Regions from separate parts of the Janthinobacterium sp. PLB04 genome, predicted to be linked through region 2. Evidence: predicted binding sites of a transcription regulator. Region 2 holds the regulator's gene; each other region holds the start of a gene.
What was found. Region 2 encodes NrdR, which represses ribonucleotide reductase genes. Its sites were predicted from a motif close to CACNANATNTNGTG; they were not measured.

Region 1 (9,576 bases), 2.7 Mb from region 2:
TTTCCTGGCAGCCAGGTCAACATGGAAGGCAAGTCGGCCGTCTTCGGCTGGCATATTGCCGTGGCCGTGCTTGCCTACAGCACCTTGACGATTGCCGCCTTCCACGCCGTGCTGATGGCGCTGCAGGAATCGCGTTTGCATACGCGCAGCGAAAGCCGCGGCTTCATCGGCACGGCGCTGGACCAGTTGCCAGCCCTGCTGACGATGGAAAAACTGCTGTTCCGCATGATCGGCCTGGGCTTCATCCTGCTGAGCCTGACCGTGCTGTCGGGTATCGTGTTTTCCGAACAACTATTTGGCAAGGCCCTGAACTGGGATCACAAATCCGTGTTTACCATGCTGTCGTGGCTGTTGTTTGCCGCGCTGCTGGCAGGCCGCCGCTTTCGCGGCTGGCGCGGCAAAACGGCCCTGAGTTTTACCCTGGCCGGTTTCGCCACCTTGCTGCTGGCCTATGTCGGCAGCCGTTTTGTACTGGAAGTGGTTTTACACCGAGGATTCGCATGACACGTGTTTTATTCTGGCTGGCGCTGGTATTCCTGGTGCTGTTTGCTATCCGCAGCAAGATCCGGAGCATGCAGCAACGGGCCCGCGCGCAGCAGCAACAGCAGCCGAATCCGTTTGCGCCGCCGGGCCGGCCGCAGGAATTGCCTGATGCCGAACTGATGCTGTGCTGCGCCCATTGCGGCGTGTACTACCCGGCCTCCGAAAACGTGCAGGCCAAGGGCCACGATTACTGCAGCCACGCGCACGCCACCTTGTAAGGGCGTGCCGGCGCGCGTTGCTCATCCGTATCGTAACGGCCTCCGGCATCCGTCCGGCGTAGCATCTGCAGCAGGCGGTTCGTCGCCGCCATTGCAGAAAGGCGCGCTCCCATGTCCCGTCCCAGCCCCAGTCCGCAGACCGTCACCGCCGCCGGCATGCCGCCGGCGCCGCAACTGAGCGGCAACTCGCTGCCCATGCAGGCGCTGCGCGCGCAGATCGGCCGCATCGCCCGCTGTGGCGCGCCGGTGGCCATCCGCGGCGAATCGGGCACGGGCAAGGAACTGGCGGCGCGCGCCATCCATGCGCAGGGCGCGCGCGCCAGCTTCCCGTTTATCGCCGTCAACTGTGGCGCCATTCCCGAAGCGCTGATGGAAGCGGAATTCTTCGGCTGCCGCCCGGGCGCCTATACGGGCGCGCTGCACGAACGCCAGGGCTTGTTCCAGGCAGCCCACGGCGGCAGCCTGCTGCTCGACGAAGTCGACGACCTGCCGCTGGCCATGCAGGTGAAACTGTTGCGCGTGCTGCAGGAGCGCCGCGTGCGCAAGCTGGGCGGCAGTACTGACGAGGCCGTCGACGTGCGCATCCTGTGCGCCAGCCAGCATGGCCTGGGGCGCGGCGTGGCGGCCGGCACGTTTCGCCAGGACCTGTTTTACCGCCTGAATGTGATCGAGCTGGCACTGCCGCCGCTGCGCGAACGGCGCGGCGATCTGCAGGTATTATGTGAGGTGATCCTCGCGCGCCTGTCGCCGCGCCGGGCCGTGAGCCTGGCGCCGCCCGTGCTGGCGGCCCTGGCCGCGTATGCGTTTCCCGGCAATGTGCGCGAACTGGAAAACGTGCTGGAGCGGGCGCTGGCCTTTGCCGACGGCGGCGTGATCGCGCTCGAGGGGCTGGCCTTGCCGCCGGCGGTGGGCAGCATGCCGTCGCGGGCGCCGCCGGCCTTGCCGGAGCGGCAACTGTGCCTGCCCGGCATGGCGGCGTATGGCGTGCCCCCCGTCTTGCCGCTGGACATGTATTTGCGCCAGGCCGAGCGCGACATGATCATGCTGGCGCTGGTGCAGGCGCGCTACCACCGCGCGCGGGCGGCGCGCCAACTGGGCCTGAGCGTGCGCCAGTTGCGTTACCGCATGCAGAAATTGACGATACAGGAAGCCCTATTTGATGAGCGCATGGACGATAGATGAAGACGGCTGGTGCGATGGCGCGCTGCGCTATGACTCCCAATACTACGATGCGCGACCGGACGGCGCGCAAGTCGATTTGCTGGTGATCCATAACATCAGCTTGCCGGGCGGCCACTTTGGCGGACCGCATGTGTCGGACTTGTTTACGGGCCGGGTAGATTATAATGCCGATCCTTCTTTCGCCGACCTGCGTGGCTTGCAAGTCTCGGCGCACTTTTTTGTGCGGCGCGATGGTGCGTTGCTGCAATATGTTTCTGCTGATAAACGTGCCTGGCATGCCGGCGCGTCCACCTTCGAGGGACGTCCGCAGTGCAATGGCTATTCCATCGGTATCGAAATGGAAGGCGCGGACGATGTGCCCTTTCAGCGGCGGCAATACCATGTCCTGGCGGCGCTGACGGTGGCGCTGGCGGCGCGCTACGGGCTGTCCCAGGTGCGCGGCCACGAGCATATCGCGCCGGGAAGGAAGACGGATCCGGGACCGTTTTTTGACTGGCATTTTTACCAAGTATGCTGGCTGGAAACCTTGCGCGGGCAGCCTGCGTTAGCGCTTACTTCGCGGGGATTGGGCTTTCCATCCATGCCCTGAAAAGTCAACCGAAATCGTATAAGAAAAGACAAAAAATTACGCTGGCGGATGCCGGAAAACTATTGCATCACCCTTCGATGGGTACTACAATTAGTGCAGAAGTTGGATGTAAAGACTATATCTAGTGCCATCACAGACGTTTTCAGAATTATTGTCAAAGCTATCCGGATTGCTGATAAAGCACTGGAACTGGCGGTTTATCACCCTTGATCGTGTTTCGCGCCAGCCGGGCAGTGCGGTGTGGCGAGATGGATACTGACCTGTTTTATGCACTATGAATTTACTATTTAGCAACAAATACCTGAAGAAACCCTGACCATCGGGCGTTCTATTCAACAACACACGCGGCAGCAAAACTGCAGGCTGACTTTAGCTGACAACGGGAGCTTCAATGCAATCACCACAAGATATTTCCATCCATCCAACGCCAGTATCGCCAGCGCCAGGCGCGGCCAACAGTGTGGCGAGCACGGGCGCGGCATTGGGCGACTATCGCATCATCCGCCGCAACGGCGCGGTGGTGGCATTTGAGCCTTCGAAGATCGCCATCGCCATGACTAAGGCGTTTTTGGCCGTTAACGGCGGCCAGGGCGCAGCCTCGGCACGCATCCGCGAACTGGTGGAACAACTGACCGACGGCGTCGTCGCCGCGCTGGTGCGCCGCCATCCGGGCGGCGGCACCTTCCATATCGAAGACGTGCAAGACCAGGTGGAACTGTCGCTGATGCGTTCGGGCGAACACGACGTGGCGCGTGCCTACGTGCTGTACCGCGCCAAGCACATGGAAGAGCGCCGCCTGCAGAAGGAAGCGCAAGGCGCCTCCGCGCAAGTCACCGCGCCCCAGCTGAACGTCACCGACAACGGCGTGCGCCGCCTGCTGGACATGCAGGAAGTGCGCGACCTGATCAACGCCGCCTGCGCCGGCCTGGAAAAGCACGTCGATGCCGACGCCATCCTGGCTGAAACAGTGAAAAACCTGTACGACGGCGTGCCCGTCGAAGAGCTGCACAAGTCGGCCATTCTGGCGGCGCGCGCGCTGATGGAAAAAGACCCGGCCTACAGCCAGGTCACGGCCCGCATCCTGCTGCACACGGTGCGCAAGGAAGTGTTCGGCAAGGAAGTGCCGCAAGCGGCCGCTGCCGCCGAATACCTGACGTATTTCCCGCAATACATCGCCAAGGGCATCGCCGCCGAGCTGCTGAACCCGGTACTCGCCAGCTTCGACCTGGAACGCCTGGCCAAAGCCATCGTGGCCGACCGCGACTTGCAATTCGGCTACATCGGCCTGCAAACCCTGTATGACCGCTACTTCCTGCACATCCAGGACGTGCGCATCGAAATGCCGCAAGCGTTCTACATGCGCGTGGCCATGGGCCTGGCGCTGAACGAGGCGGACCGCGAAGCGCGCGCCATCGAGTTCTACAGCCTGCTGTCCTCGTTCGACTTCATGAGCTCGACGCCGACCCTGTTCAACTCGGGCACCCTGCGCTCGCAGCTGTCGTCGTGCTACCTGAGCACCGTCTCGGATGACCTGGAAGGCATCTACGACGCCATCAAGGACAACGCGCTGCTGGCCAAGTTTGCCGGCGGCCTGGGTAACGACTGGACGCCAGTGCGCGCCCTGGGCGCCCACATCAAGGGCACCAACGGCAAGTCGCAAGGCGTGGTGCCGTTCCTGAAGGTGGTGAATGACACGGCCGTGGCAGTCAACCAGGGCGGCAAGCGCAAGGGCGCCGTCTGCGCCTACCTGGAAACCTGGCACATGGATATCGAGGAATTCCTCGACCTGCGCAAGAACACGGGCGACGACCGCCGCCGCACGCACGACATGAACACGGCGAACTGGATTCCCGACATGTTCATGAAGCGCGTCATGGAAAAAGGCGAATGGACCCTGTTCTCGCCGTCGGACACGCCAGACTTGCACGACAAGGTCGGCAAGGCTTTTGAACAGGCTTACCTGGGCTATGAAGCCAAGGCCGCCGCCGGCGAAATCCGTGTCTTCAAGAAAATCCAGGCGCTGGACCTGTGGCGCAAGATGCTGTCGATGCTGTTTGAAACGGGCCACCCATGGATCACGTTCAAGGACCCTTGCAACATCCGCAGCCCGCAGTCGCACGTCGGCGTCGTCCACAGCTCGAACCTGTGCACGGAAATCACCCTGAACACCAGCAGCGATGAAATCGCCGTCTGCAACCTCGGTTCCGTGAACATGCCGGCGCACATGAAGGAAGGCAAGCTCGATCACGTCAAGCTGGCCAAGACCGTGCGTACCGCCATGCGCATGCTCGACAACGTCATCGACATCAATTACTACGCCGTCGACAAGGCGCGCAATTCGAACATGCGCCACCGTCCGGTCGGCATGGGCGTGATGGGCTTCCAGGACTGCCTGCACATGATGCGCATCCCGTTCGCCTCGGACGCCGCCGTGTCGTTTGCCGACACCTCGATGGAAGCCGTCTGCTACTACGCCTACCTGGCGTCGACGGAACTGGCCGAAGAGCGCGGCCGCTATGAATCGTATGCCGGTTCGCTGTGGGACCGTGGCATCCTGCCGCAAGACTCGGTCAAACTGCTGGCCGAAGAGCGCGGCGGTTACCTGGAAGTCGATTCCTCGTCGGCCATGGACTGGACCCCGGTGCGCGAACGCATCGCCAAGTTCGGCATGCGCAACTCGAATTGCGTGGCGATCGCCCCGACGGCGACGATTTCGAACATCATCGGCGTCTCGGCCTGTATCGAGCCGACGTTCCAGAACCTGTACGTGAAATCGAACCTGTCGGGCGAATTCACCGAAATCAACGGCTACCTGGTGCGCGACCTGAAGGCGCGCGACCTGTGGGATGAAGTCATGATCTCCGACCTGAAGTACTTCGACGGCTCGCTGGTGAAGATCGACCGCATCCCGCAAGACCTGCGCGATATCTATGCCACCGCCTTTGAAGTGTCGCCAAGCTGGCTGGTGGAAGCGGCTTCGCGTCGCCAGAAGTGGATCGACCAGGCCCAGTCGCTGAACATCTACATGGCTGGCGCATCGGGCAAGAAACTGGACGAAACCTACAAGCTGGCATGGCTGCGTGGCCTGAAGACCACCTACTACCTGCGTACCATCGCCGCTACCCACATGGAGAAATCGACCTCCAAGACGGGCGCCCTGAACGCCGTGGCAGTCGATGGCGGCATGTCGGCCAGCGCCCAAAGTGCACAAACCAGCGCCCAGGCAGCCGTTGTGGCGGCAGCAGCAGTGGCCGTGGCGCCGGTAGTGGCAGCGGCAGCGGACGACGCCGATGGCGAAGCCTGCTACCTGCGTCCGGGTGACGATGGCTTCGAGGAATGCGAAGCCTGCCAGTAAGATTTTAGTTGTCAGCCCGGCACGGCCGGGCTGATTCAATGTTGTCAATGTCCGCATTGTCCGATACAACGGGCCTGTTGCGGATCGCCGGCTCGCCGGCATGGAAAGGAAGAAGAATATGTCGTTGTCTTGGGATGATGAAACCACGTCGGCAGCTGTGCCGCGTCCGGCGCAGCAAGCGCCACTGGGAAATACCGAATTGAACCTGCCGGCAGGTGCCGAGCCGTCCGAAGCGAACGCCGAGCAAGTGGCGCGCCGCGTGAATGCCGACGACAAGCGCATCATCAACGGCAAGACGGACGTCAACCAGCTGGTGCCGTTCAAGTACAAATGGGCGTGGGACAAATACCTGGCCGGCTGCGCCAACCACTGGATGCCGCAGGAAGTCAACATGCAGCGCGATATCGAGCTGTGGAAGAACCCGAATGGCCTGACGGACGACGAGCGCCGCCTGGTCAAGCGCAACCTGGGCTTCTTCGTGACGGCCGACTCGCTGGCCGCCAACAACATCGTGCTGGGCACCTACCGCCACATCACGGCGCCGGAATGCCGCCAGTACCTGCTGCGCCAGGCGTTCGAGGAAGCGATCCACACGCATGCCTACCAGTACATCGTCGAATCGCTGGGTCTGGACGAAGGCGAGATCTTCAACGCCTACAACGAAGTCAAGTCGATCCGCGACAAGGATGAATTCCTGATCCCGTTCATCAACACCCTGACCGATCCGGCGTTCACGACCGGCACGGTGGAAAACGACCAGAAGCTGCTGAAGTCCCTGATCGTCTTTGCCTGCCTGATGGAAGGCCTGTTCTTCTACGTCGGCTTCACGCAGATCCTGGCGCTGGGCCGCCAGAACAAGATGATGGGCGCTGCCGAGCAGTACCAGTACATCCTGCGCGATGAATCGATGCATTGCAACTTTGGCATCGACCTGATCAACACGATCAAGATGGAAAACCCGCAGCTGTGGACAGCCGCCTTCCGCGAAGAGATCAAGGACCTGTTCATGAAGGCCGTGGAACTGGAATACGCGTACGCGGAAGACACCATGCCGCGCGGCGTGCTGGGTCTGAATGCGCCGATGTTCAAGGGCTATCTGCGCTTCATCGCCAACCGCCGCGCGCAGCAGATCGGCATCGAGCCGCTGTTCGCCCAGGAGGAAAATCCATTCCCATGGATGAGCGAGATGATCGACATGAAGAAGGAACGCAACTTCTTCGAGACGCGCGTGACGGAATACCAGACCGGCGGCGCGCTGAACTGGGAATAAGCCAGCCGATAGCGTTACCAGTCATGTCACAAAGGCCTCGCGGATGCGGGGCCTTTTGCCATGTGGAGCGCTTGTTGCAGCGGGCTTAGACGGTCGGGATGGTGCCGCCGTCGATCACATACTCGGCGCCGTGGATCGACGCGGCGCGGTCCGAGGCCAGAAAGGCAACCAGTTCGGCCACTTCTTCCGGCTTGCCCGGGCGGCCGATGGGAATGCCGCCCAGCGTCTGCATCAGCTTCTGGCGGGCCGCATCTTCGGTGATGCCGGCGTGGCCGGCCCAGCGCCGTATCATCGCGTGGGCCGCCGTGGTTTCGATGAAGCCCGGCGAGACGGTATTGATGCGGATGCCCTGCGGGCCGAATTCCTTCGACAACCCCTTGCTGTAGTTGCTCAGCGCAGCCTTGGCGGCCGCATACGCCAGCGTCGACTCGTACAGCGGCAGGCTGCGCTGGATCGACGAGATGTGGATGATCACCCCGTATTGGCGTGCCACCATCGCCGGCAGCAGGGCGCGGTCGAGGCGCACGGCGGCAAGCAGGTTGCCATCGAGCGCGTCTTGCCAGGCATCGTCGTCCAGGGCCAGTGCGCCGCCGCCCGCGGCCGTCGAACCGCCCACGTTATTGATCAGGATATCGACCCCGCCCAGGCTGGCCAGCGCTTCCCGGATCAGCGTGTCGGTTCCCGCGCGGGTACGCAGGTCGGCCGCGATGAAATGCACGCCGGCCGGCAAGCTGCCGCTGGCGGCGCGCGCCGTGGTCGCCACGCGCGCGCCGCGCTCGAGCATCAGTTTCAGCGTCGCCTCGCCCATGCCCTTGGTGCCGCCCGTGATCAGCACGCGCTTGTCCTTGAAATCGGTATTCATGCGCTGATCTCCAGGGTCTGGATGCGGTTGCTGGCGAGCGTGAAGGCAAAGCGCAGCTCCAGCGGACTGCCGGGGAAACTGCCACTGACGCTGCTGGTGACCACGCAGCGTGCGCCCCGGGTGTCGGCCGAGGTGGGGCTGACGGTGGCGCCGTACTGCTTGCTGCCAGCTTCCTTCCAGGCCTTGATGGCGGCATGGCCCGCGTGCGCATGGCCGTCGTCATGCACGACGCCATCGGCTGCGAAGCACTGCGCCACGGCGTTGCTATCGTGATGGTTTTCAGCGGTAAAGTAGTCGCCGACGATTGCCGGCATGAGGAGAGACATGGTGCTTCCTTTTGGGGGGAGGTAGGGAGCGACCATCATATGGCGTTCAATTGCAGAGAAATAGTACAGCAGCGGCGATAGGCTTTAAACTTCAGGTTCATTATTGGCTGCGTGAGCGCGCATGAAAAATAACTCTCTCGATGGTATCCGTACCTTTCTCGCGGTCGCCGAGCGCAAAAGTTTCAGCGCCGCGGCACTGCAGCTTGGCGTGACGGTGACGGCCGTCAGCAAGGCGGTCAAGGTGATGGAGCGCCAGCATGGCGTGCTGCTCTTCAAGCGCAATACGCGCAATGTCGCCTTCACCGAAGCCGGTGCGGGCCTGTACGCCAGCCTGGCCGGCGCTACCCGGCAGATCGATGACGCCTTCGCGGCGCTGACCATGTTTCGCGACCGGCCTGCCGGCCATCTGCGGCTGACGGTGCCGCGCGCGCTGAGCGCGCTGGTCATGCGCGCATTGATACCGCGTTTTCGCAGCAGCTATCCTGACGTGACCATCGACCTGTCGCTCGACGATGGCGCGGTCGATCTGCTGGCGCACGGTTACGACGCCGGCATCCGCCTGGGACAGTCCGTGGAGCAGGAGATGGTGGCGGTGCGCCTGACGGGGGACTTGCGCTGGTCCGTGGTTGGCGCGCCCGGCTACTTCGAGCGGAAAGGGCAGCCGCTGATCCCGGAAGACCTGGTGCGCCACGACACGCTGGCCTACCGCTTCCACACTTCCGGCGCCTTGCACCGCTGGCGCTTCGTGCGCGATGGCGAGGAATTTCTGGTGGAAACCGGCGCGCCCCTGGTCGTCAACGACACCACGCTGATCGCCGATTTCGCCCGCTCGGGTCTGGGCCTGGCGTATATGCCGGATGTGGAAATCGAAGGTGACCTGGCAAGCGGCAGCTTGCTGCGGGTGCTTGAAAACTACGTGCCGCCGACGAGTGGATTGTTCCTGTATTTTCCTGCCCGTACCCAGAGCCAGCCCAAACTACGCGCTTTCATCGATACTGCGCTGGCCCTCTCCCGGCTCGCGTCGTCCAATGACGCGCGCTAGCCTGGCCTGTTTTTATCCAGCCCGCCGCCATCGTTCTGAAGACAGGCTGCGGCATCGCATGCCGCTTTTTGTTAGCCGCTTTTTCGTGGCGCGCAGCGGCGCGGCGGCGCATGTGCATCGCATGCGGCGGCACAGAAAAGTGCGGCCATTTTTTCGCCGCATCGCGCGCGCCGCGACGCATTTTTTTGA
Region 2 (9,576 bases):
CCGCCACGCCAGTCTGCAAGACCTTGCGCGGGAAAAAGACGGGGTGGGCAAAAAAGTCGATGGGGCTGTCGGCATCGGGCAAATAGGCGCGCTGCAGCACCGTCTTGCGCACCTCGTCGATGACGCGGTCGCCGCCCGTCAGCGCATAGCGCACGATGTCGAGCATGCTGGCACTGGCCCAGTTGAGAAAGTTGCCGCTGAAACTGTCTCCGCCGCAGCCGTGCAGCGCATCCGCCGGTTTCAGCACGGAGAAGTAAGCGATCGCTACGCGCAAGTCCGGCAGCATGACGCCGTCCTTGCTGCGATACGGATAGCTGTAGCACATGCGGGCATGGAAGTAACCGAGGTACTCGCGCTGCGGCGCATAGTCGCCGCCATGTGCGGCAGCGGCGGCAGCGTGCGTAAGGGACAGGTTGAGCAGCAGATTCGGCGGCACCCTGGCGCCGTGCAAGCCCGCGTCGGCCCGCGCCAGCGCCACCGGGGGAGCGGCGGCAAGGACACTACTGCAAATCAGGCCAGCCCCCAGCAGCCAGGCCCAGCCGGAGCAGCGCAGCGCGGATGAGAAAGCGGACGGCAAAGCCCTCATGGCCCCGCTCCAGCCGCCTGCTTGCGGTAGTAACTTTGCAGCACGACTTGCGTGCTTTCCTGCGCGCCAAAACCGATGGCCGTGATGCGGTACACATAGCTTTCCGTGGCCAGACCACTGGCCACTGCAGTGGCCTGCGCGCCGGGCGGGTGAAACGGCAGCAGTTCGATAAGGTAGCGGGGCCGGCGCGATGGCAGGAAACCCTGCCCTGTCTGCATGACGGCGCCCGTAAATTGGCCATACGGCACGGTGCGGCTGCCCCCTGCGTCACCATCCAGGTCCGTGCTCAGCCAGAGTGCCGGCGCACCCGGGGCTGCCGGCAGGCACAGGCCCAGTATTCCCCCTTCGCCGCAGCCGTCCGCAAACCCTGCCGCACTGCCTGGTGCGAAGAGGCTGCTGCGCCCCGGTGCGCCGGGCAAGCCTTCGATATCGTTCTGCGCATCCACCAATGCCTCCTCCGCCGCCTGAAACGCGATCTGCCTGTCGCGCTCGCCCCGTGCCGCCTTTTCGCCCTGCAAGGCCATCTGCGCCGCCGATATGCCCAGCAACAAGATGATCACCAGCAGGCACAGCACATACACGAGGGTGGCGCCGCCGCGGCGCTCACGAAGTGCACGACAAGATAAGCAACAGCGGACGCCCGCGCCAACCATCGCGCCGCCCGCCTAGGCCGGCCCGTTGCGCAGCATGATGCTCGTCTGCGCCAGTTGCCGCAGCCGGGAGCGCGTTGCGGCGGGCAAGGACGCGCGCGCAATGCGCACGCCCGTGTCCCCGGCGCCGTGCGCCTCGGCATACGCCTTGCCGAACAGATCGAACTGCGCCGGCCCCAGTTCCGCCATCTTGTCCGCCTGGCCCGCCTCGCCATGCAATAGCAGCGCCACGCGCACGCTGGCCACGCGCTTCCAGTGCGTGCGCCGGTGAAAATCGCGCTGACGCGCGGCCGCGTCCGCGCCAACCAGCACCAGCGCCGCATCGTAGGCGTCGAGCGCGCTGGCGTTGATATAGCGGTTCGCCACGCCGTCGGCAGGCGTATCCGTGTCGAGGCCATACAGCACCTGGAAAGCATCGACGCCGCGGATGATGGCGTCCGCGCCCCAGCCGTTCGCGCCACGGTATTTGCAGCGTAGCTCGCCCTCGCCATCGGCGCCCTGCGCCACATAGAAAATGCTCCAGCCCCGCTGCGCCTCCGTTTGCGCGGCGCCCACGCCAAAACCCGCGCAATTGAGCACGGAACCGTCGCCGCCCTCTTCCTTGCCGGCGCCGTAATAGCGCAAGGCCAGCACATCGCTGCCATGCAGGGCGCCGGGCAGCGCGCCGCTGATGCCTTCGCTGTTCTTGCCCAGGCTGCGCGCGTCGAGCCCGGCCACATTGGCGCTGTCGTCATCGGCATGGGCGACGGGCGCGGCGCTGCTATCCCAGTTCACGTACGCCGTCTGGCGCACGGCGCGGGCGATGGTATCGAGCGCATAGCGGCCGTTGTCATCCAGCCGCGCGCTGGCGGACTGGTCGCCATAGCTGCCGCTGGCCGCCAGCAACACGCTACTGGCCGCCAACATCAACAGCGCACCGAGCGATAGGGCCACCAGCAATTCCACCAAGCTCATGCCACGATGCCGGCGCCACGCGGCAGGCACGCGGTTCATGCCCCGCCTCCGCCCAGCTGGAATGCCAGCCTGGGCAGCGACTCGCCTGCCGCATTCTCCGCGGACGAGCCATCGGGCAGACGGGCGCGCCAGCCCAGCTTGATGACGATGGGCGCCCCCTTGCCGCCGCTGCAAGCCCAGTGCAAACCCTCGGCAGCGGCGTCCCACGCGGCGAGGTCCCGGCAAATGTGCAGACGCGCGCCGGGCAAGGCCGCATACAGCCGTTGCTTCCATTCGGCGATATCGAATTGCGCCAGTTCAGCCGCACCGCAGGCGGCGGCACCGAAGCAGTCCGGCGCACCGCCGCCAGCGTCGACGCCGTCCGCCGCCGCGTACGCCACGTTCAGGTAGGGATTGCCCGCATCGGGTCCATTCATGAGCACGCTGTTTGCACGCATGCGCTCGGCCATGCCGGCGGCCAGTTGCACGCCCGCCGACAACAACGCCGACTCATGGCGCGCGCGCAGGGCGTTCAGTTGCAGGATGCTGGCACCGAGCAGGCCCAGCGCCAACAGCAGCAGCGACACGAGCACCTCGACGAGGCTGCTGCCACCCGCAGGAAACATAGTGCGACCGCCATTGCGCATGCGCTACTCCCTTCCGCAGAAAGAGTCGCAAGAACACGCGGCCCAGCTACAAGATAGGCGCGCGCAAAAAACCGGATCTGCGCTAGCGCAAACAGGACAGCGATAAGGTGAGAAGAACTGCGTTGAATTGATCAGGCCGCTTGCCAGCCGAACGCTGGCGTGGTGAAAACGGGGCGCATGAGTAGCCCCGTTGTCGGCGAAGTGAACGTCAGGGCTTGCGTGCCTGTCCCACTTCGGCAATCGCATCCTGGAACTCGGCCAGGTCTTCGAAGTTCTTGTAAACGGAGGCGAAGCGGATGTAGGCGATCTTGTCCAGGCGCTTCAATTCTTGCATGACGAGTTCGCCGATATAGCCGGAATCGACTTCGCGCAAGCCGCTGGTCAACAGTTTTTCCTGGATGGACGCGATGGCCGTATCCACGGAGGCGGCCGCGACGGGACGCTTGCGCAAGGCCAGCATCAAACTGCCGCGCAACTTATCCGCAGCGAACTCCGTCCGGCTGCCATTCTTTTTGACGACGGCCGGCATGATAAGTTCAATGCGCTCGTACGTGGTAAAACGCTTGTCGCATTTGCCGCAGCGGCGGCGGCGCCGAATGGCATCCCCTTCCTCCGATACGCGCGTATCGAGAACCTGGGTGTCGCCGTGCTGGCAAAATGGACATTTCATGGGCTGGCTACAACTTTATAGTAATAATTACGGGAAATCGCCGCCCTTGTACAAAGGGCGCCCGAATCACTCCGGGCGCCCTTGGGCACGACTGGAATGTGTCATACAGAATCTTACTCCGTATGACACATTCTGGACAAATAATTATGCAGCGTACACAGGGTGCGCGTCGGCCAGCACTTTCACGGCCGCTTTCACGCGCTCGATGGTGGCGGCGTCATGCGGATTGTCCAGCACGTCGGCGATCAGGTTGCCCACTTCTTCCGCTTGCGCTTCCTTGAAACCGCGCGTCGTCATCGCCGGGCTGCCCAGGCGGATGCCCGAGGTGACGAATGGCTTTTGCGGGTCGTTCGGGATGCCGTTCTTGTTGCAGGTGATGTGCGCGGAACCGAGGATGGCTTCGGCTTCCTTGCCCGTCAGGTTCTTGGCGCGCAGGTCGACCAGCATGACGTGCGATTCGGTGCCGCCAGACACGATGCGCAGGCCGCGCTTGATCAGGGTTTTCGCCAGCACGTCGGCGTTCTTGATCACTTGCTTCTGGTATTCGACGAATTCAGGGCTCAGCGCTTCCTTGAAGGCGACGGCCTTGCCGGCGATCACGTGCATCAGCGGGCCGCCCTGGATGCCAGGGAAGATGGCCGAGTTGATGGCTTTTTCGTGTTCGGCCTTCATCAGGATGATGCCGCCGCGCGGGCCGCGCAGGGATTTATGCGTGGTCGAGGTGACGAAGTCGGCGAACGGCACCGGGTTCGGGTACAGGCCGGCGGCGATCAGGCCGGCGTAGTGGGCCATGTCGACCATGAAATACGCGCCAACTTCCTTGGCGATCTTGCTGAAGCGTTCGAAGTCGATCTTTTTCGAGAACGCCGACGCGCCAGCGATGATCAGTTTCGGCTTGCGTTCGCGGGCCAGGCGCTCCATTGCCTCGTAGTCGATGTCTTCTTCCGCCGTCAAGCCGTAGGAGACGACGTCAAACCATTTGCCGGACATGTTCAGCGGCATGCCGTGGGTCAGGTGGCCGCCTTCGGCCAGCGACATACCCATGATCAGGTCGCCTGGTTTCAGCATGGCGAAGAACACGCCCTGGTTCGCCTGCGAGCCGGAATTCGGCTGCACGTTCGCGCATTCGGCGCCGAACAGCTGTTTCACGCGGTCGATGGCCAGTTGCTCGGCCACATCGACGTATTCGCAGCCACCGTAGTAGCGCTTGCCTGGGTAGCCTTCGGCATATTTATTCGTCAGCTGCGAGCCTTGCGCTTCCATTACGGCTGGCGACGTGTAGTTCTCCGACGCGATCAGTTCGATGTGGTCGTGCTGGCGCGTATTCTCTTTTTGGATGACGGCGAACAATTCAGGATCGACGTTGGCGAGGTTGTGATCTTTTGCAAACATGTAAAAACTCCAAGTATGAGGGTGCTTGTACTGGCAGGTTGGATCGAATGAGGGGAGCCGGCGTTAAGTGAATAACAACATTGGACAGGCAGCCTCTTCGTGCTTTTCCATAGTGGCTACCCAGGCGAACGGCTGATGAAAAATCTCACGTTTCCCGGTGGATGCCCACCTTTCGCCGGTTTGCCGATCGCCATTCATGGAGATCGCCCGACTTTTCGCCAGTCACGTGAGACGTAATGGAAGACAAATTGTAAGTTAAGTGCCCAAATTGAGCAAGGAATGCAACCGTGCGGCTATAATCGCCGCGCGCCACCCCTGCCAGGGTGCGGCCACAAGCTGCCCCGGGCATGACTGCGGCTTTTAAGCTGAACTTAAACCTGGCCATGGCATGTAAGCGTATGTTACGAGGCTTGCCATTGCACACGCCGGATTTACAATGCTGCGGTGCAACTTATATGCAGCTTTTGCATGGCTTTCCAGCAAGCGCCCACAGTCACAAGAAGAAAAATCGCGTAAAATGTTGCTCAATCTCACTACTGGCGCAATAAACATGCCTTCAGTCTTTACCTGGAACGTACGTGTCTACTATGAAGACACCGACGCCGGCGGCATCGTCTATTACGCAAATTACCTGAAATTCTTCGAACGCGCGCGTACCGAATGGCTGCGCGCCATCGACGTGGGCCAGCAGGAATTGCTGGAGCAGCACGATGCAATGTTCGTTGTCAAAAGCGTCAACGCCGACTATCATGCGCCAGCCAGGCTCGATGACACGGTAAGATTAACCTTAAGCATAGAAAAAATGGGGCGCGCCTCCATCGTTTTCCTGCAACAAGCCTGGTGCGGCGACCGCCTGCTCAATACGGCCCGCGTCAAGATCGGCTGCGTCGATTCGGCACTGCGCCCGCGCGCCGTGCCTGATGCAGTCGCGGCCCGCATGCGCGCCGCCTGAGCCCTACCCGCCACTCCCGGACAATTCACCCAACAGACTGCCAGCCAATGAACGTTACACAAGATCTTTCTTTCCTCGCGCTCATCTCCAATGCCCATTTGATCGTGCAACTGATCATGGCCCTGCTGCTGCTGATTTCCCTGACCAGCTGGACCTACATTTTCCGCAAGATGTTTGCCGTGCGCCAGGCGCGCAAGCAAACCATCGAATTCGAACGCAGCTTCTGGGCCGGCGGCAACCTGCATGCGCTGCACCAGAACGCCAGCGGCAACCGCGACCAGAGCGGCGCGCTGGCCCGCATCTTCGACGCCGGCATGGGCGAATTCATCAAGGGCAAGGCTTCCTACGGTTCGCGCGAAGCGCTGGACGTGGGCGCCGTGCTCGACGGCGCACGCCGCGCCATGCGCGCCGCGTTTCAGCGTGAAATGGACGTGCTCGAATCGCACCTGGCCTTCCTCGCTTCCGTCGGCTCCGTCTCGCCGTACATCGGTCTGCTCGGCACCGTCTGGGGCATCATGAACGCCTTCCGCGGCCTGGCCAACGTACAGCAAGCCACCCTGGCCGCCGTCGCGCCCGGCATCGCCGAAGCGCTGATCGCCACCGCCATCGGCCTGTTCGCGGCCATTCCCGCCGTCGTCGCCTACAACCGTTTTTCGCATGACATCGACCGTCTGGCGATCCGCTTCGAAAGCTTCGTCGAGGAATTCTCCAACATCCTGCAGCGCCAGTCGCGCTAAGAGGGAGCAGCGTCCATGGGTTCCTCATTCAATAGCGGCGGCATGCGCGGTGGCCGTGGCCGCAAGTTCAAGTCCGAGATCAACGTCGTGCCGTATATCGACGTGATGCTGGTACTGCTGATCATTTTCATGGTGATGCCGTCGTCGAACAATCCCAGCGTGGTGAACTTGCCCAACGCGGAAAAGTCGGCCAAACCGCCCGATGACTATATTCAGATCGTGCTGAAGCCGAATGGTTCACTGTCGATCGGCGTCATCGGCAAGGAACAGCTGTCGCCGGAAACGGAACCGAACCGCGACGCCCTGCTGCGCAAGCTGCGCGGTTTGCATGAAAGTAATCCCGACTATCCCGTGATGATCGCGGGCGACAAGGAAAGCAAGTACGACGATGTGATCCAGCTCATTTCGGAAGCGAAAAAGATGGGCATTACCCGCGTCGGCCTGGCCACCAAGTAAGCGCAGCACCCTGTTTCCAGACTTGACCGTTTTTAGATAGACTAGACTTTGCAGAACAAACAAATCGACCATGTACTCGGCAAGCCCTACAGCGTGCCGCGCGAACGCAGCCGCTGGCCCTCGCTGGGCCTGGCGCTGGCGATGCACCTTGGGCTGCTGTTTTTCCTGTGGGTGGGCGTACACTGGCAAAATACGGAACCTGTCGCCGTCGAAGCGGAAGTGTGGGATATGAAAGTGCAGACGGCCGCGCCGCCGCCTGAAGTGGCGACGGAACCGGAGCCGACACCGGCGCCGCCGCCGGAACCGCAAGTGGAACAGCCGGCCCCGCCGCCACCGCCGCCCGTGGCAGCGCCCGAGCCGAAGGTCGACCTGCGCGAGGCGGAGATCGCCCTCGAGCGCAAGAAGGCCAAGCTGAAGGAAGAAAAAGACAAAGCGGCAGCGGAAGAACGCCGCAAGCAGGAATTGAAGGAACGCGAGGAAGAAAAGCGCGAACTGGAAAAACAGAAGCAGAAAGAAAAAGACAAGGCTGAAAAGCTGGAAAAAGAAAAGGCCGACAAGCTGGAGAAAGCCAAGGAAGCCAAAGAGAAAGAAAAAGCGGCGGAAGAAAAAGCCGAGAAAGAACTGTCCGAGAAAAAGGCAGCGGCGGAAAAAGCCGCCAAGGCGAAAAAAGCGGCGGAAGAGAAAAAAGCCGCCGACAAGGCGCGTGCCGCGGAAATGAGCCGCATCACGGGTGCGGCGGGCGCCGGCACGACGGGCACGGCCGCGAAAGCGACCGCGCCACGCAAGGACAGCGGCTATGTCGCTGCCCTGACGAGCAAGATCAAGAGCAATATCGCGTACAGCGGTAGCACGGACGTGCCGGGCAACCCGCGCGCCGTGTTCAAGATCGAGCAACTGCCAACTGGGGAAATTATTTCGGTCCGAAAGATTAAAAGTAGCGGCCTGCCGGCGTATGACAGCTCGGTGGAAAACGCCATTAATAAATCGTCGCCACTGCCGAAGAAAAAAGACGGCACCGTGGAACGCGAGATTGAACTCATATTCGAGATGAAGGATTTGCCTAAATGATGACCATGAAAAAAATGAGCTATGTCGTGCTCTGCGCCAGCCTGGTGCTGGGAGCGTCAAGCGCCCAGGCGCAGCTGCGCGTGGAGATTACGGGGATCGGCAGCAACCAGATCCCGGTGGCTGTCTCCAGCTTCGTCAATGAATCGGCGGCGCCGCAATCGCTGTCGGGCATTATCAAGGCCGACCTGGCGCGCAGCGGCGTGTTCAAGCTGATCGACGCCGATGCGCCCGTATCGGAAACGGCGCCCGTCAGCTACGAACAGTGGAAGTCGCGCGGCGCCGACGCGCTGGCGGCCGGCACCGTGCAAAGCATGGCCGATGGCCGCCTGGACGTGCGCTACAAGCTGTTCGACACCATCAAGGGCGCCCAGATCTCCAGCATGAACAATGCGGCCGCGCCGCAGTTCAACCGCTTGCTGGCGCACAAGATCGCCGATGACATCTATGAAAAACTGACAGGCGTCAAGGGCGCGTTCGCCACGCGCATCGCCTACGTCACGCAATCGGGCCGCGAATACCGCCTGGAAGTGGCCGACGCCGATGGCGAAGGCATCCAGGTCGCCCTGCGCTCGAACGAACCGATCATTTCGCCGTCGTGGTCGCCGGATGGCACCAAGGTCGCGTATGTGTCGTTTGAAAAGAAAAAGCCGATTGTCTACGTGCAAAATCTGGTGACGCGCCAGCGCACCATCGTGTCGAATGAAAAAGGCAGCAATTCGGCGCCGAGCTGGAGCCCGGACGGCTCGCGCCTGGCCGTGGCCCTGTCGCGCGATGGCCATACCCAGGTCTACACCGTCAATGCCGACGGCAGCGGCTTGCGCCGCGTCAGCAGCAGCAGCGGCATCGATACGGAACCTCAATTCTCGGCCGATGGCCAAAGCATTTACTTCACCAGCGATCGCAGCGGCGGACCACAAATCTACCGCATGTCGGTCAGCGGCGGCGAAGCCAAGCGCGTGACGTTTGGCGGCTCCTACAATATCAGCCCGCGGATTTCATCCGACGGGAAGACACTCGCTTATATTTCCCGTCGCGACGGCAATTTCCAGCTCTACGCGCTTGACCTGGCTAGTGGCCAGGAACTGCGCCTGTCGGACACCGCCAACGACGAATCACCGAGCTTTTCGCCCAACGGGAAATATATCATGTACGCGACCGAATCCGGACGACGCAAGTCGCTGGCAGTGGTATCGGTGGATGGCCGCGTCAAACAGCGTTTGACTACGCAAGCTGGCAATATCAAGGAGCCCACCTGGGGTCCTTTTATGAAGTAAATGCTGTACAGTTTCACCTTTAACCATGACCCGGAGAATAAAAATGAGTAACTTTAAAAGTTTGGCTTTCATCGCCGCTACCGCAGCCCTGCTGTCCGCCTGCAGCACCCCAGTCAAAGTCGCAGAAACCCCAGTGGTTGAGCGCGCTCCTGAAAAAGTCGTTGCTCCAGTTGACACCCGTCAAGTTCAGCCAGTGACGACCGCATCGGTC
Region 3 (9,576 bases), 490 kb from region 2:
GTTGATTGATCAGGATGCCCTTCGGTTTGCCCGTGGAGCCGGAGGTGTAGATCACATAGGCCGGGTGTTCGGGCAGCACGGCGCCGCGCGCGGGCAGCACTTCGCTCGGCGCGGCGGGCGCCAGCAGGCTTTCCGCCGTCCACACGGGACGCTGGACGCCGGCATCAAACAGGCGAGGCGCGAACTGCTGGCAGCTGACGACGCCGGCACCGCTGGCATCATCGAGGCACACTTGCAGGCGCTCGACGGGCGTGTCTTCATCGACGGGCAGCCAGGCGGCGCCCGCCTTGGCGATGGCCGCCTGCATCAGCAGCAGATGGGCGCCGCGTGGCAGCCACAGGCCCACGATGTCGCCCGGCTTGACGCCGGCCGCCACCAGGCGCGACGCCGCCAGGCCCGCCTGCGCATCGAGTTCCGCATACGTGATGCGGCGCGCGCCATCGATCAGGGCGATTTGCTGCGGGCAGCGGCGTGCCGTCGCTTCCAGCAGGTCGGCCAGCACTTCCTCGCGCAGCAGATCCGGTCGCGGCGGGCCGTACAGGATGTCGGCGTGGGTGGAGGGAGTGCCTGGGCTGACTGCGGTGAAATCGTTCATGGATGACGCTTATCTGTAATGCGGAGTGAAGAATCTGATGGGCTGCGCATGGCGCGCGGCACAGTTGATACATTACAGCACGCAAGACATTTCAGCGTTGCAGAACGGGGAATTTTGTAGAGCTTTCAGCAATTATGTGGCGGCAGGATCAACCGCCATGATTACGGAATGTAAATCGCGGAAACATGGCGCCGATTTGCGCCAAGGTATGCGCCGCCGGATAGCCGTGCAGGGGGCGGCCGGACAGCGCCGCGTCCGCGCAGCCTTCGGCGCGGAATTGCTGCAGCACGTAGTTGTCGACGCCTTTCGCGGCCAGGGTGGTGGCCAGGGACAGCAACTGCTCGTCCGGCAGCAGATCCGGGTGGGTGGTGGTGCGGCATTCGTAGGCGACGCCGCTGGCGAGGATGGCGTCCAGGCAGGCGCGCGCCGGGTCGCCGCTGCCGGCCACGCGGGTCACATGACGATAGTCGGCAAACGGCGCCTTGATGTCGAAGCCGACCCAGTCGACCAGGGGCAGCACTTCCTGCAGGCGCTGCGGATAGATGCAGGCCGTGTGCAGGCCGATGCCGAACCCCAGTTCCCTGACGTCCTGCATGGCCCGCCCCAGCGCCGGGTCCATGCACGCTTCGCCGCCGCTGAAGACGACGGCGTCGACCAGGCCTATGCGGCGGCGCAGCCAGGTCAACACGTCGTGCCAGGGCATGGCGCCTTCCGGCGTGCGCGCCTGCAGGTGAGGATTGTGGCAATAGCCGCAACGCCAGGGGCAGCCCTGCACGAACACCACGGCCGCCAGCTTGCCAGGGTAGTCGGTGGCGGAAAAGGGCGTCAGGCCGCCCACTTTCAAATCAGCCGCCATGGCAGGCGGGCTGGCCAACCCGGGCGCTCGCTTCCGTAAAGTACTGGCGCTCGTGGAATTCGCCCTGCTTGCCGATGTTGAACGAGGCGACGGGGCGGTGATAGCCCATCACGCGGGTCCAGATTTCGCAGCGCTGGCGTTCGGTGTCGAGCAGGGTGATGGCGGGAGTGAAGTCGGGACGTGCGTTCATGGCGTTTCCTTGAGTGGGTGAGCGAGATCGGACTGCTTGCGCGCGATCAGTTCCGCGTCGCAGGTGGGACAGAATTCATGTTTGCCGGCCAGGTAGCCGTGGCGCGGGCAGATGGAAAACGTGGGCGTGACCGTGATGTAGGGCAGCGAGAAGCGGCTCAGGGCGCGTTTCACCAGCTCGCGGCAGGCATTCGCGTCCGACAGCGCTTCCGTCATGTACAGGTGCAGCACCGTGCCGCCCGTGTACTTGCGCTGCAGCGCGTCCTGCAATTCCAGCGCCTCGAACGGGTCGTCCGTATGGCCGACGGGCAGCTGCGACGAATTCGTGTAGTACGGGTTGTCGACCGTGCCCGCCTGCAGGATGGCGGGGAAGCGCTTGCGGTCTTCGCGGGCGAAGCGGTAGGTCGTGCCTTCGGCCGGCGTCGCTTCCAGGTTGTACATATGGCCCGTCTCTTCCTGGAATTGCACCATGCGGGCGCGCACGTGGTCGAGCAGGCGCACGGCCAGCGCATGGCCCTCGGGACTCGTGATGTCATGGGCGTCGCCGCTGAAATTGCGGATCATTTCGTTGATGCCGTTCACGCCCAGGGTGGAGAAGTGGTTGCGCAGTGTGCCAAGGTAGCGCTTCGTGTACGGGAACAGGCCTTGCTGCATCAGTTCCTCGATGGTGCGGCGCTTGATTTCCAGGCTGGTCTTGCCCAGTTCCAGCAGGCGGTCCAGGTCCGCCATCAGGGCTGGCTCGTCGCCGCGCCATCGGTGGCCCAGGCGCGCGCAGTTGATCGTCACCACGCCCAGGGAACCCGTCTGCTCGGCGGAACCGAACAGGCCGTTGCCCCGTTTCAGCAGTTCGCGCAAGTCCAGCTGCAAGCGGCAGCACATGGAGCGGATCATGTTCGGCTTGAGTTCCGAATTGATGAAGTTCTGGAAGTAGGGCAGGCCGTAGCGGGCCGTCATCTCGAACAGGCGTTCGGCGTTTTCGCTATGCCAGTCGAAATCCTCGGTGATGTTATAGGTGGGGATGGGGAAGGTGAAGACTCTGCCCTTGGCATCGCCCGCCATCATGATCTCGATGTAGGCGCGGTTGATCATGTCCATCTCCACCTGCAGCTCGCCATAGCTGAAATCCATCTCCTGGCCGGCGATGACGGGAATCTGCTCGCGCAGGTCGTCCGGGCAGGCCCAGTCGAAGGTGAGGTTGGTGAACGGCGTCTGCGTGCCCCAGCGCGATGGCACGTTGAGGTTGAAGATCAGCTCCTGCATGTACTGGCGCACGTCTTCGTAGCGCAGGCTGTCCTTGCGGATGTAGGGTGCCATGTAGGTGTCGAAGGAGCTGAACGCCTGCGCGCCGGCCCACTCGTTTTGCAGGGTGCCGAGAAAATTGACGATCTGGCCGATGGCGCTCGACATGTGCTTGGGCGGACCTGATTCGATCTTGCCCGGCACGCCATTCAAGCCTTCGTGCAGCAGGGTGCGCAGCGACCAGCCGGCGCAATAGCCGGCCAGCATGTCGAGGTCGTGGATGTGCAGCGCCGCTTCGCGGTGCGCCGCGCCCACTTCCGGCGGATAGACCTGGTCCAGCCAGTAGTTGGCGATGACCTTGCCCGACACGTTGAGTATCAGGCCGCCCAGCGAGTAGCCCTGGTTGGCGTTGGCGTTGACACGCCAGTCGCGCCGCTCCAGGTATTCATTGATGGACGCGGCGACATCGACTTGGCCGCGTGTGGGGGAAACTGCATTTGTCGTCATGAAACCTCCAATAAACACAACATGCGGTGTTTTTATGGAGATTAATCACTAAATATAGTGGCGTCAAAGGGCGCGTGCTGTTGCGTGACGAATCCTTGATGCAGGTGAAAAAAGCGCCCCCGTTTACTTTTTCGCGCGGCCCTGGCGCAGGATGAAGCAGCTCAGGCCAAAGTACGCGGCGGCGCAGACGGCGATGCTGATGACGGAGGCGGGCAGCACGTGCGCCCAGATTTCCAGCGGCGAGAAGGTGCTCCAGCTGGCGACGCGGATATCGAAGGTGACGTAGTTCGCCAGCAGCCAGTAGACGGCCAGCAGGCCCGTGCTGATGGCGGTCTGGCGCGGCACCGGCATGGCGCGGCGCGCGAAGACGGCTTGCAGGAACAGCAGCAGCACGCCCGGATACGCGCCCAGTATCTCGGGCGACAGGATGGAGAGCTTTTCTTCGACATAGCCGTCGGCGGGCGCGGCCCACTGCACTTGCAGCACGGTGAGGAACAGGGTGAGCAGGAAGATCAGCAGCGGTTTGCGGGGCATGGCGGGCAGTCGAAGAGGGAGAAAAGTGGGGCATTTTACAGCCAGGTCAAGCAAGTTGAACGCGCGCCAGCCATGCATGCATTCCTTCACCTGCGTCAAGGACTGGGCAGCATGGGCGGGGCTATAGTCTGCACCCTGAGCCGATACAGGACTGTGAATATCATGATGCTTGAATCAACCACCGCCACCCGCGTGGCCGGACCGCTGGAACTGGTCTGCCCCGCCGGCAGCCTGCCCGCCTTGAAAGCAGCCGTCGACAATGGCGCCGACACCGTTTACCTGGGCTTTCGCGACGCCACCAATGCGCGCAATTTCGCCGGCCTCAATTTCGACGAGAAGGCCATCGCCGAGGGCGTGCGCTACGCCCACCAATATGGGCGCAAGGTGCTGCTGGCGCTGAATACCTATCCGCAGCCGCACAACTGGGCCGTGTGGCGCAGCGCCATCGACCGCGCCGCGCAGGCCGGCATCGACGCCATGATCGTGGCCGATCCGGGCCTGATGGCCTACGCAAGTGAGCATCACCCGCAGCTGCGCCTGCACCTGTCCGTGCAGGGCTCGGCCACCAACTACGAGGCCATCAATTTTTACCATGAGCACTTCGGCATCGCCCGCGCCGTGCTGCCGCGCGTGCTGTCGATGGCGCAGGTGGAGCAACTGATCGCCAAGACGGAAGTCGAGATCGAGGTCTTCGGCTTCGGCTCCCTGTGCGTGATGGTCGAAGGGCGCTGCGCGCTGTCGTCGTATGCGACGGGCGAGGCGCCGAATACCCATGGCGTGTGCTCGCCGGCGAAATCCGTGCGTTGGCTGGAAACGCCGAACGGCCTCGAATCGCGCCTGAACGGCGTGCTGATCGACCGCTATGCGCCCGGCGAAAACGCCAGCTATCCCACCCTGTGCAAGGGCCGTTTCGAAGTCAATGACGAAGAGTATTACGCCATCGAGGAGCCGGCCAGCCTGAATACCCTGGCGCTGCTGCCGCAACTGATCGCCATGGGCGTGCGGGCCGTGAAGATCGAAGGACGCCAGCGCAGCCCCGCCTACGTGGCGCAGGTGACGCGCGTGTGGCGCGAGGCGATCGACGCCTGCCGCGAAGGTAATGCGCGCTACGCCGTCAAGCCGGGCTGGATGGCGGCCATGGACAAGCTGGCCGAAGGCCAGCAGCACACATTAGGTGCTTACCACAGATCTTGGAAATAGAGGATGAACATGCTGAAGCTTTCACTGGGCCCCTTGCTGTACTACTGGCCGCGCGCCACCGTCTTCGAGTTTTACCAGCAGATCGCCGGCACCGCCGTCGATATCGTGTATCTGGGCGAAACCGTCTGCTCGCGCCGGCACGAGGTGCGTCTGGCCGACTGGCTCGATATCGCCGACATGCTGGCCGCCGCCGGCAAGGAAGTGGTGCTGTCGACGCAGGCGCTGATCGAGGCGGGCGCCGAACTGGCGACCCTGCGCCGCATCACGGGCAATGGCCGCTACGGCGTCGAGGCCAACGACATGGGCGCCGTGCACTGCATGGAAAAGGGTACGCCCTTCGTCGCCGGCCCCCATTTGAACCTGTTCAATGGCCCCAGCCTGCAATTGCTGGCGCGCCTGGGTGCGCGGCGCTGGGTGATGCCGCTGGAAATGGGGCAGACGGCGCTGGCCGAGATGCAGCGCCAGAAGCCGGAAGGGCTGGAGACGGAAGTCTTCGCCTACGGTCGCATGCCGCTGGCGTTTTCCGCGCGCTGCTTCACGGCGCGCAACCGCAACCTGCCGAAGGACGATTGCGGCTACAGCTGCCTGGAAGAGCCGGACGGCCTGCTGCTGCGCACGCGCGACGAAGTGCCATTCCTGGTACTGAATGGCACGCAGACGCAGTCGGCGCTGGTCTACAACCTGGTGCGAGAACTCGACGCCATGCGCGACATGGGTGTGGCGGTGGCGCGCATCAGCCCGCAAGCCATGCATACGGAACAAGTCATCGCCATCTTCGACCGCGCCCGCCGCGGGCAGGTCAGCGGCATCGGCGCCCAGGCCCAGCTGGCGGCCTGCCAGCCGGCAGGCGCCTGCGACGGCTACTGGCACGGCCAGCCCGGCATGGAACAGCACGCCGCACATTGAACGCATCGAAAGGAAGCACCATGCAAGATCAACTGGAAAGATTGCCGATCCCGGCCAAGCCTCCCATGAGCAAGCCCGGCGTGTCGTACCGCTTGCCGGAACCGCTGGCCGAATTGCTGTCCAAGCTGCCCCCGTATCCCGCCTCCTGGCTGTTCGTGCAAGGCTTGAACCGACTGCTGGCGCCGCAATTGCCCGACGACGTGCGGCGCAGCCTGGAAGGGCGCAGCCTGCGTTTGCGGCTGCTGGACGCGGGCATCGCCTTCGATTTCGAGTGGCAGGGCACGGTGTTCGTGGCCGAGCGCTATGTCGACGTGCCGGACCTGTGCATCGCGGCGAGCGTGCATGATTTGATGCTGCTGGCGCGGCGCCACGAAGATCCGGACACCCTGTTCTTCAGCCGCCGTTTGAGCCTGGAGGGCGACACGGAACTGGGCTTGCTGTTCAAGAATACGCTCGACGCCATCGAGTTGCCGCCGTTCGACCTGCAGGCGCTGGGACCGCGCCGCGTGCTGGCGCATCTGCGCGACCGGGGCGCGCGCGAAGGCTGAGCTGGAAAAGGGAGGGCAGGCGCTCAGTGGCGCTCAGTGGCGCTCAGTGGCGTTCAGTGGCGGCAGTGGCCGCAAGCGCCGCTGCACGATGCCAGCTGTTCTTCATCCGTCGCTTCGCCCATGAAGCCGGCGTCGTTGACGGCGGCCAGCAGGCGTTCCTGCGTGGCCAGACGTTCGTCGAACTGCACCGTGGCGCCATGCCGCGCCAGCGAGACGCACACGGTGCTCACGCCCGTTACGGCTTCGAGCGCGCCCGTCAGCCTGTCGGCGCAGCCTTCGTGATCCATCCCGATAATATTCAAGCGCGCTGTCTGCATGTGTTCCTCTTGTTTTTCAAATAAAAAAACAGCGTAGGCGAGGGGCGCGCATGCCGTCCAGAGCAGCACGCAAGATTTATTTCCTATTTGCGGTTTTGTTGATCTGGATTAACTCCAGCCTCTCTGCTGCAGTCTGAAACTGCTGTTGTTTTGTACACAGTTGCCGTATTCCAGTCGACAAGCGTGCTCTGCTGCGAGATACTGTCATTCTGATAAGAACGCTATGAATGCGCTGGAAAGGAGGGGCCATGCTGCGCCGCCCCCTGCTCAAGCTTGCCGCCCTGTGGCCGTTGGGCGCGGCCATCGGCGCGGTGCCGCCGCTGCCGCTCGTGTATCCGCGCCATCAGGCGCTCGACGATCCGCAGCAAGGCTATGTGACGGCCTTGCTGCAGCAGGCGCTGGCCCGTTCGGGCCAGGCCTATGTCTTGCGCCGCTCCGCACTGCGCATGGTGCAGACGCGCGCGATGCAGGAAATCGCCATGGCATCGGGCAGCGTCGATGTCGTCTGGGCGATGACGAGCCGCGCGCGCGAAACGCAATTGTTGCCAGTGCGCATCCCCATCGACCGCGGCCTCATCGGCTGGAGAGTGGCATTGATCCAGGCGCGCCGGCCGCAACTGCTGCGCGGCGTGCGCAGCATTGCCGCCCTGGCGCGACTGTCTGCCGGGCAGATGCGCGACTGGCCCGACTCCGCCATCCTACAGGCGAATGGCTTGCGCCTCGATACGTCGAGCACCTATGAAGGCCTGTTCCAGCAACTGGCGGCGGGGCGCATCGATTACTTTCCCCGTTCCGTGATCGAGGCGCAAAGCGAGCTGGCCAGCCACGCGCAATTGCCGCTGGCGCTGGACACTCACCTGGTCATCCGCTACCCGGCCGCGCTGTACTTTTTTGTCGGCAAGCACCGGCCGGAACTGGCGCGCCACATTGAAACGGGACTGGAAACCATGCTTGCCGACGGCAGTTTCGCGCAACTGTTCCAGCGCCATTTTGGCCGCCTCGCGCAGGGCCTGAATCTGTCCCGGCGCCACGTGCTGGAGCTGGCCAATCCCGACTTGCCGGAAGAGACACCGCTGGCGCGCAAGGCACTTTGGTATCGTCCAAAACATTACTAATGGTTTTGTTGATCGATGTCAAACAAGTGCTTCAATCGTGCGCAGGATGTTTGATGAAAAGCAAAGCAAGTTCAACAGAACACCTGTTGACACTTGTAAAATTTTCACCGAACATAATTCCTCGTAACAACATTTCTCCGGCGCAAGCGTTTATCGCAAGTGCCGTGCAGGATCCGTGCGCCCGTTCAACAGCCAGCTGCCGTCAGCCGCCGAACGCTCTGTTCTCTTGTAACCATCCGTTATCTTTTCGAAGGTTTGTCCATGCTCGATTCGATCACGTCCATATTGCACCAGGTGCCGGAACTGGCCCTGTTCCTGGCGCTGGGGCTGGGCTACGCGGTAGGGCAGATACGCTTCGGCCCGATCCAGCTGGGCGGCGTGTGCGGCACCCTGATCGCCGCGCTGCTGATCGGTCAGTTGGGCATCACCCTGGACGCCAGCGTCAAGAATGTCTTTTTCATGCTGTTCATCTTTGCCCTCGGCTATGCGGGCGGTCCCCAGTTCTTTGCCAACCTCAACGCCAAGGGCTTGCGCCTTGGCCTGCTGTGCCTGATCGAAGTGGTGGTGGTGCTGGCGCTGGTGCTGCTGGCCACGCGTTTCCTGGGCCTGGACCAGGGTACGGCGGCCGGCATGATGGCGGGCGCGGCCACGGAATCGGCCGTCGTCGGCACGGCCACGGACGCCATCTCGAAACTGGCGCTGCCGGCCGCTCGCATCGCCGAGCTGCAGGCCAACGTGGTCACCGCGTATTCCATCACCTATATCTTCGGTCTGATCGCCATCGTCATCGTCACCAGCCAGATATTTCCGCTGTTGTTGCGCGTCAACCTGCGCGAGGAAGCCGATAAATTGTGGGAAAAGATGGGCGGCGCGCAGACCGATGGCGACGGCGTACAGGCGACGCCGGAAATGGTGGGCCGCGCCTACCGCATCAGCCGTGGCGCGGGACGCCGTCTCGATGCCTTGCAGCATATTTTTGCGGGCCGCGCCAGCATCACGCGCGTGCGCCGGCACGGCAAGGTATTGCCTTTGGAACCGGAACTGCGCTTGCGCAACAACGACGAAGTGCTGGTGATAGGCCACCGTCCCGCGCTGGTGGCGGCCGAAGCCATCCTGGGTGAGGAATTTGCCGACACGACGGGCTTGAACATGGCTGTCTCGGCCGTCGAAGTGGTCCTGCAGCAAGCATCGCTGGTGGGCCAGCCCTTGCGCCAGCTGGCCTTGCCGTCCGGCGTGCACGTGGCGGCCGTCGTTCGTGGCGAACACAGCATGCCGCCGCTGCCTGATCTTTCCTTGCAGCGCGACGACGTGCTGCGCCTGTATGGCACGACGGAAGGCCGTGAGCTGAACACGGCGCTGGCCGCCATCGGCAAGCGCGTGCCCACGGGCGACCGCAGCAATATCGTCTACGCCAGCATCGGCATCGTGCTGGGCGTGTATATCGGCGGCTTCAGTGCCAAGCTGGGCGGCATCCCGTTTTCGCTGGGCACGGGCGGCGGCGCCTTGCTGACGGGCCTTGTGTTCGGCTGGTACCAGGCGCGCAAGCCGGGCATGCAAGGCATCCCGCCCA

Region 1: a site for NrdR is predicted at 2,646-2,659, ahead of LSO07_RS25870 (ribonucleoside-diphosphate reductase subunit alpha). Genes of this name have one in related genera too.
Region 3: a site for NrdR is predicted at 3,433-3,446, ahead of LSO07_RS11530 (ribonucleoside triphosphate reductase). Genes of this name have one in related genera too.

Annotation. Positions count from the first base shown of each region.
Region 1 is NZ_CP088968.1:5,843,458-5,853,033, reverse strand. Features, by position in the region: gene LSO07_RS25890 (cytochrome C assembly family protein) at 1-504, shown strand, start outside; gene LSO07_RS25885 (PP0621 family protein) at 501-761, shown strand; gene LSO07_RS25880 (sigma 54-interacting transcriptional regulator) at 873-1,943, shown strand; gene ampD (1,6-anhydro-N-acetylmuramyl-L-alanine amidase AmpD) at 1,921-2,532, shown strand; gene LSO07_RS25870 (ribonucleoside-diphosphate reductase subunit alpha) at 2,924-5,887, shown strand; gene LSO07_RS25865 (ribonucleotide-diphosphate reductase subunit beta) at 6,006-7,157, shown strand; gene LSO07_RS25860 (SDR family oxidoreductase) at 7,243-8,019, opposite strand; gene LSO07_RS25855 (nuclear transport factor 2 family protein) at 8,016-8,345, opposite strand; gene LSO07_RS25850 (LysR family transcriptional regulator) at 8,467-9,387, shown strand; gene LSO07_RS25845 (hypothetical protein) at 9,374-9,576, shown strand, end outside.
Region 2 is NZ_CP088968.1:2,110,322-2,119,897, reverse strand. Features, by position in the region: gene LSO07_RS09340 (pilus assembly protein) at 1-586, opposite strand, end outside; gene LSO07_RS09335 (pilus assembly PilX family protein) at 583-1,167, opposite strand; gene LSO07_RS09330 (PilW family protein) at 1,252-2,229, opposite strand; gene pilV (type IV pilus modification protein PilV) at 2,226-2,795, opposite strand; gene nrdR (transcriptional regulator NrdR) at 3,025-3,486, opposite strand; gene glyA (serine hydroxymethyltransferase) at 3,631-4,878, opposite strand; ZMP/ZTP riboswitch at 4,990-5,114, opposite strand; gene ybgC (tol-pal system-associated acyl-CoA thioesterase) at 5,429-5,830, shown strand; gene tolQ (protein TolQ) at 5,878-6,567, shown strand; gene LSO07_RS09300 (ExbD/TolR family protein) at 6,583-7,023, shown strand; gene tolA (cell envelope integrity protein TolA) at 7,072-8,091, shown strand; gene tolB (Tol-Pal system beta propeller repeat protein TolB) at 8,097-9,365, shown strand; gene pal (peptidoglycan-associated lipoprotein Pal) at 9,409-9,576, shown strand, end outside.
Region 3 is NZ_CP088968.1:2,597,180-2,606,755, forward strand. Features, by position in the region: gene LSO07_RS11520 (Pls/PosA family non-ribosomal peptide synthetase) at 1-595, opposite strand, end outside; gene LSO07_RS11525 (anaerobic ribonucleoside-triphosphate reductase activating protein) at 744-1,451, opposite strand; gene nrdD (anaerobic ribonucleoside-triphosphate reductase) at 1,441-1,641, opposite strand; gene LSO07_RS11530 (ribonucleoside triphosphate reductase) at 1,638-3,386, opposite strand; gene LSO07_RS11535 (hypothetical protein) at 3,510-3,920, opposite strand; gene ubiU (ubiquinone anaerobic biosynthesis protein UbiU) at 4,083-5,120, shown strand; gene ubiV (ubiquinone anaerobic biosynthesis protein UbiV) at 5,130-6,026, shown strand; gene ubiT (ubiquinone anaerobic biosynthesis accessory factor UbiT) at 6,047-6,574, shown strand; gene LSO07_RS11555 (heavy-metal-associated domain-containing protein) at 6,628-6,891, opposite strand; gene LSO07_RS11560 (substrate-binding periplasmic protein) at 7,140-8,006, shown strand; gene aspT (aspartate-alanine antiporter) at 8,268-9,576, shown strand, end outside.